DNA from 2 places in the Paenibacillus sp. J22FR5 genome. Region 1 is predicted to be linked to the other one. Evidence: riboswitches for the same ligand, from Rfam matches in the RefSeq annotation. Region 1 holds a riboswitch; the other holds the start of a gene.

Region 1 (3,330 bases):
AAATGGCTGCGCATTGGTGCCTAGACAATGCTTATAAAGCGGTCGTAGTGTGATCCAAGCGAGAAATAACCAAACGCCTTGAAGTGACAAGCTGTACAGAAAGCTGCTTCGAAAATAAGCACCCATTTCATTCTCGATCCGCAATAGAAACATCCGATCGGCACTCCGAGTCAGGGTCCGAATGGGACTTGAGGTGAGAAGTGGAACGAGCAAGAGCAGGACGATCCATAAGTAGGGATAATCTGTCGGAAGACGCTGTAATGTTTTTGCATAATAATAGGAAGAAACGATGACAAGAAACAACAAGAAGCCGATAAAATTACTTCGAGCGGCATACTGCCAATAGCCCATGGATTCCTTCATATAATGTTGAAATCGCTGCTTCCATAATGCATGTGTGTTAAATGCGCGTATATTTTCCATTGGAGGGGTCATCGCAGTTCTCCTTGAACTAACCTATAGAAAATGTCGTCTAATGACGCCTGAGGAAGCGCTGTTTGTGCGCGTAATTCGACTAAATCTCCCTGGGCAACCATGTGACCTTTATGGAGGACGACAAAGTTATCGCAATATTTTTCAATCGTAGACAAAATGTGAGAGGAAATGAGGAATGATGCGCCTCTTTGCTTCATGTTGACCATTAATTCGAGCAAGGAACGTATGGCTAACGGATCGAGTCCGAGAAATGGCTCATCAATGATATATAAAGAGGGCTCGATCAAGAAGGCATTCATGATCATCACTTTTTGTTTCATCCCTTTGGATAAATGACTTGCGAAGCTATTCAGCTTGTCTTTCATTTGAAACTGCTCTAACAGGGACTGGGATCGGGCTTCGAAGTCCTCCTTGGAAATGCCATATGCCATGGCTGTTAACTCAAGGTGTTCACGAATGGTAAGCTCTTCGTATAACTCCGGACTTTCAGGTACATAGGCGTATGTCGCACGGTAGGGTAAAGGACTTTCTGCTAAAGTTAAGCCGTTAATGCGAATGGATCCTTTTTGCGGTTGTAGGAGCCCTAATATATTTTTGATAGTGGTACTTTTTCCTGCCCCATTGAGTCCAATTAACCCCATCATTTCACCTTGACGGATCGAGAAGGTAAGGTCATGGAGAACGGGTTTGTTGGGTAAGTATCCCCCGAATAAAGCGTTTACTTGTAAGATGGGACCCATCTCAATTGCCTCCCTAAATAGCAAATTATTGGTATTTATTGATCGAATACTTCCAGAATCATTATAAACAAATTTGCATTTTTAGCCTAGTTTTGGCCATTATATATCAAAAAAACGAGTATACGTACGTTAAACATAGACACATGTAGATATAAGTGGGTTATATATGGAAAATAATCGAAATTTAAGTGATTTAGCCCTTTTTAACGGGTGTTAATCCCTTTACAGGTTGAGATTAACAGCGTAATATACTTTTCATAATAACTTAATATCCAATTTGCCAATTTTCCATTCGCTGAGTTCCAAATGTGGAAACGGGGGAACCACTGCAAGCTTAATTTGCATTCAAATGCGGTTAAGTAAGCAGATTGAGTAACAGGGGTGAATCATGGACGTCAAACAAGCAGTTTGCGTCTACGTAGGGCGACTCTCACGTCCGAATCCGTCAGCTAACCTCGTAAGCGTAAGAGAGGTAACGATTGTCGTGCGTGCTATTTGTATTTCACTATGCAAACTAAGCCAGCGAGAAGAGTCCTCTTCTTGCTGGCTTTTTGTCCTCATACAGGGTTTTACACAGATCAGATGACATAAAATGACCCGGAATTCATAGGATGATGAATAGGTAAAAGGGGGGGACGACCAGATTCGGCTACGCAAGAATGCTGATGATGGCGAGCATGTTAAGTTAAACTAAAAACCTTAGTCGCGTCAAATTTAATCATGCTGTAACCTGGCGGCGAGGCTTTGAAGGAGGACCGAAGAAGTGGGCAGTATCTCAATTAGCGAGACCCATGTAAAACGATCATCCAGCATGTCCTTCGCATTGCGATGGAAGCATGAAAACTTGCGTTTGATTTTAAGCCTAGCTATAATCTCAATCGCAATGACTTTCATGTTTTTGGTGTTGTTGTACGGAACGGCTACCAAGAGCGTATCCGTGGTTGTGAATGGACAAGAAACTATTGTGCACACGAAGCAATGGGTCCTGCAACGCCTACTGGATGAACAAGCCATAACGATTGGTGAGCACGATGAAATTTCAGCTTCACTCACGACCAAGCTCAAGGGTGGAGACAAAATTGTTATCGAGCATGCCTCACCAATTCAATTGACTGCTGATGGAAAGACCACCACTGTTTACACAACTGCAAGAACGGTAGAAAGTGCATTGCAACGTTTAAATATTGCACTTGGGGAGAATGATCGCATTACTCCCGAACCGACGGCCGCTCTAACCACTGGCGATGAAATCAAAATCGTCCGTGTGAAAAAAGAGACGGAGGAAGTCTCTGAACCGATCGCATTCGAGACAGAGAAAAAGAATGACGCGTCTTTACTTAAAGGGAAAGAGCAAGTCGTCCAAGAAGGTAAAGAAGGCGTTCTGGTGAAGAAGAAAGAAAAGACTTTCGAGGACGGTGTTTTAGTCGCGGAAGCAGTTGTGGGTGAAGAAGTACAAACAGAAAGTGTTAAAAAAGTAGTATCGGTAGGCACGAAAAATCCGGTTGTTGTTCTCTCTTCCTCTTCACCGAGTGTCGATGAGGTTTCCAAAAACGGTGTGACCTTCGGCTACAAACAAATTCTCAAAAATGTGAAGCTAACCGCCTATTCAGCGGACGTGGAATCGACAGGTAAGACGGAAGGTTCTGCTGGCTATGGCAAAACCTACACAGGGACTACCGTGACTGAAGGGCGCACGATTGCGGTCGACCCGAAGGTGATTCCACTCGGATGGTGGGTGTACATTGAAGGTATCGGTTTCCGTCGTGCTGAAGATATTGGCAGCGGCGTGAAAGGCCAGATGATCGATGTGTATTATGAAGATCACAGTTATGCGAATAAATTCGGAACGAAACAAGGGTACACCGTGTATGTGGTTGGCCCTACTAAACCGTCTCAAAACTAACGTGTAAACGGTAGTTTTGGCGGGAACACTAGCTCATACACGTAGCTTGGCATATGCCTGCGCGAAAGAAGAGGAGACCCCTCTTCTTTTTCTGCGTACTGGGGAAGGAAAACGTAAATGATAAAAGAAATGATCGTTGTGGAAGGCAAGGACGATACAGCTGCCATCAGGCGGGCTGTGGAGGCGGACACGATTGAAACAGGCGGCTCCGCTATCGGACAAGCCGTACTCAAGCGGATCGCGCTGGCTCAG
Region 2 (3,330 bases), on a different contig from region 1:
CCAGTCTAATTTGCTTTTCTCAAGTTGATAGGCAAAATCATTCTCTAAACGCTTCTCTTCCGCTTTACGAGCAGCCTCTACCCTGGCTCTCTCTGCGTCCTTCTTCGCTTGCTCTTCCGCTTTCATCGCGTCAGCCTGCGCTTTGAGTCCTTCCAAAATTTCCGGACGCAACAGATCCTTAAGTAGCGCTGGTTTATCTTGCACGCTAGCAGGTGCTGGCGTCATTTTTGCTTTCTTTTTCACCATAATGGGGTCACCTCGTCAACATGTTCTCCCTATTATTGTACACGTCTATTGATGTAAATGATACGGTACCGTGGCAACAACGATATCCTTATCGGCTTGAAGCTTCGAGCGAATACGTGCCGCTGACTGATTATGGAGCAGACGGTGCCACCATTTTTTCGGCATGAACTGAGGCAGAATGACCATGATGGATTGCTTCTCAGATACATGCGTGTCAATCCGTTCAATGAATTCCACAAGCGGCTTCAGGATCGTTCTGTAACGTGATTTGAATACAACCAGTCGAACGCCTGGATCCCAGATCTGCCACTTCTCCTGCATCGCTTCCTCATCTTCATCGGAGAAGGAGACATAGAAGGCGATAACATTAGGTGAAAGTGACTTCGCGTAGTTCAGTGTGTGCTCTACAGCCCGATGAATCCCGGCCACAGGTACGATAATGACGGGTTCTTTGGTACATACACGGTCTTGCGTGATATCAATACGAAGCTGTTTGGCTACGTCATCGTAATGGTGACTGATTTTCGTTATTAACCAGAGTAGAATCGGTGTCACAATAATGACGATCCAAGCACCTTCGCTAAATTTGGTGATACAGAAAACAATTAGAACTGCAAGGGAGACAATGCCGCCTAGGCCGTTAATGATCAATTTGCCGATCCAGCCGGCTACACGTTCTTTCAACCATTTGCGAACCAAACCGCTCTGAGCCAATGTAAAAGATAGAAATACGCCAATCGCATAAAGTGGAATGAGTGCATCGGTCTTCCCTTTAAAACCAATCAAAAGCAGACTGGCCAATACGCCTAATGTAATGATGCCATAATGGTAGGAAAGACGGTCCCCGCGGTAAGAGAACATACGCGGGAAGTTTTTGTCTTGAGCCATGATCGACGCCAAGATGGGGAAGCCATTAAAGCTTGTATTGGCAGCAAGCACCAGAATAAGCATCGTCGCGATTTGAGTGGCATAGTACATCGCTCCACGGCCAAAAGCTTGCTCCGTCACCATCGATAGCACCGATGTATGCCCGTTAGGATCTGGGGCAATCCCATAGCCTAAGGCGATCAATGTTACACCACCGAACACGATGGCCAAAAGGACACCTAAAGAGAGAAGCGTACGTTTTGCATTTTTCACAGAAGGTGTTCGGAAATGCGGTACGGCATCGGAAATGGCTTCGATACCCGTTACAGCTGAACAACCGGATGAAAACGCCTTGAGAAGTACGAATAATGTTAATGAGTTCGTCGCTGAGCTAGGTACAAATTCTATAGCGTGCGTATTAAGTGAGCCCGTCATTAAATCGAAGACGCCCTTACCGACTAACAAAAGGATACAAAGGATGAAAAAGTAAGTTGGTATCGCGAATACGGTTCCAGATTCGGAAGTACCGCGTAAATTAAGCCAGACCATAATCCAAACCAGTAAAATAGTAAGTGGAACAATATAAGGTACGGCAGAAGGAAAGGCCGACGTAATGGCCTGCACACCCGCAGAGATCGAAACGGCCACGGTTAAGGTATAATCGATCAGCAATGAGACACCTGTAAGTCGTCCCCAAACCATCCCCAGATTCTCTTTCGTAACCATATAAGCGCCGCCGCCCATTGGGTAGGCTTCAATAACCTGTCTATAGCTCAACACGAGCAATAGAATCAACGCGATGATCGAAACCGCAATCGGCAGGGAGAACGCAAATGCAGCAATCCCAACGGTTGCGAGCTCTAGCAGAATTTGCTCCGTTCCATAGGCTACCGAGGATAGCGCATCGGAAGATAGAATAGGAAGGGCTTTCCAAACCTGCATTCTCTCCGACTCAAGCTCACTGGACTTTAGCGGCTTACCAAACACAATTTTTTTCAATGAATCACTTGTCATTTCGTGGTCGTTCCTCCAATTAAGGCTAATCTCAATTTCAACTTACACCTAAAAATTGACGCAAAAAAACACAAGGATTGACCTTGTGTTTGTAGACACATGTTCTCCTTTCTCACGATCGCTTACGAGGTTAGCTGCCGGGTTCGGGCCGCGAGAAATCTGCCCTAAAAGGTACTTGGTATCAGCACCATTATTCACCCCATGAAACTCGTGGTTCCCCCGCTTTTCTTAACAGAAAATTAAGCGAAATATTCAACTGTTCTAGTACGTGTTGAATACTACTCTCTTCTACGGACATAGTAAAGGAGAGAAAAAACGTAAAAAGCCCTTTTCCACCACCCGAATCCCCCAATAATTCGCTTACATTCAACTGATTCATTGATTATCTTCCATTCTCGTAGTGGTTCGAGGTATTTTGGGGAAATTGAAGAGTTGCATTCTTCAATCGTTGGTTAACTACTCAAACAATTCATTAGATGAAGGGAAATTTCATTCAGAACATCTCATTGAGGGCGGTGTAGTTCACCCAATCCGCGCGTGTTCCACCCATTTTATCAAAAAACTGCTGTGCCCGATGATTATCCGGCGCCGTAATCCAAGACATGTAAGCATAACCGTTTTCCTTGGAATAGCTCTGACACTGGCGGAATAGCTCTTCTTCCACTGCGGTCCCCCGAAATGGCTCAAGCAGGAAAAGGTCGTTCATGATCGTAATGGGATTAGCCTTCATCGTACTCCACGCAAAATACAGGGTCGCAAAGCCGATGAGTTCTCCCTCATTTTCGGCTACAAACTGAATACCGCCTTGTTTCTCAAGTAAGTTGCTAATCAGGCAGTGAATATTGGCTGTCTCTGGCCTAGGCTTCTTATAAAAGCCTACAATATAGGCATCCATAAGCTCTGTCAATGCCTCTAAATCTTTCATTTCTACGTTTCTTATCACATGTGACATTGTATTACACCTCGCTCTTTATGTATAATAATACATATTTAAGAATAAATATTCAATCTACAAATTATTTTAACAAAGGCCAATTCATTGACATACCCTACTCGCCATGCTAAACTGTAACGAAATATATTATAGTTATAGATCGGAAGGTGTACCCCATGTCAACCTCATCAACTGCTTCACCCCAAGGAACACCGTACGTTGAAGCAGAGATGCCTAGCCGTTTAAGAGAGACCCCTGTCTCCTGGTTG

The links. A riboswitch is a leader RNA that binds a small molecule or an ion and turns the genes downstream of it on or off. The one in region 1 is predicted to bind cyclic di-AMP.
Region 2: it holds a riboswitch for cyclic di-AMP, as region 1 does, so the genes downstream of both, AC58P7_RS15915 (APC family permease) here and AC58P7_RS28310 (resuscitation-promoting factor) in region 1, are expected to answer to the same signal.

What each region holds. Positions count from the first base shown of each region.
Region 1 is NZ_JCAUAN010000034.1:50,963-54,292, reverse strand. It holds gene AC58P7_RS28320 (ABC transporter permease) at 1-435, opposite strand, end outside; gene AC58P7_RS28315 (ABC transporter ATP-binding protein) at 432-1,175, opposite strand; cyclic di-AMP (ydaO/yuaA leader) riboswitch at 1,459-1,654, shown strand; gene AC58P7_RS28310 (resuscitation-promoting factor) at 1,939-3,078, shown strand; gene rnmV (ribonuclease M5) at 3,196-3,330, shown strand, end outside.
Region 2 is NZ_JCAUAN010000010.1:186,482-189,811, reverse strand. It holds gene AC58P7_RS15920 (YqkE family protein) at 1-246, opposite strand, end outside; gene AC58P7_RS15915 (APC family permease) at 292-2,127, opposite strand; cyclic di-AMP (ydaO/yuaA leader) riboswitch at 2,232-2,383, opposite strand; gene AC58P7_RS15910 (GNAT family N-acetyltransferase) at 2,621-3,079, opposite strand; gene AC58P7_RS15905 (MFS transporter) at 3,238-3,330, shown strand, end outside.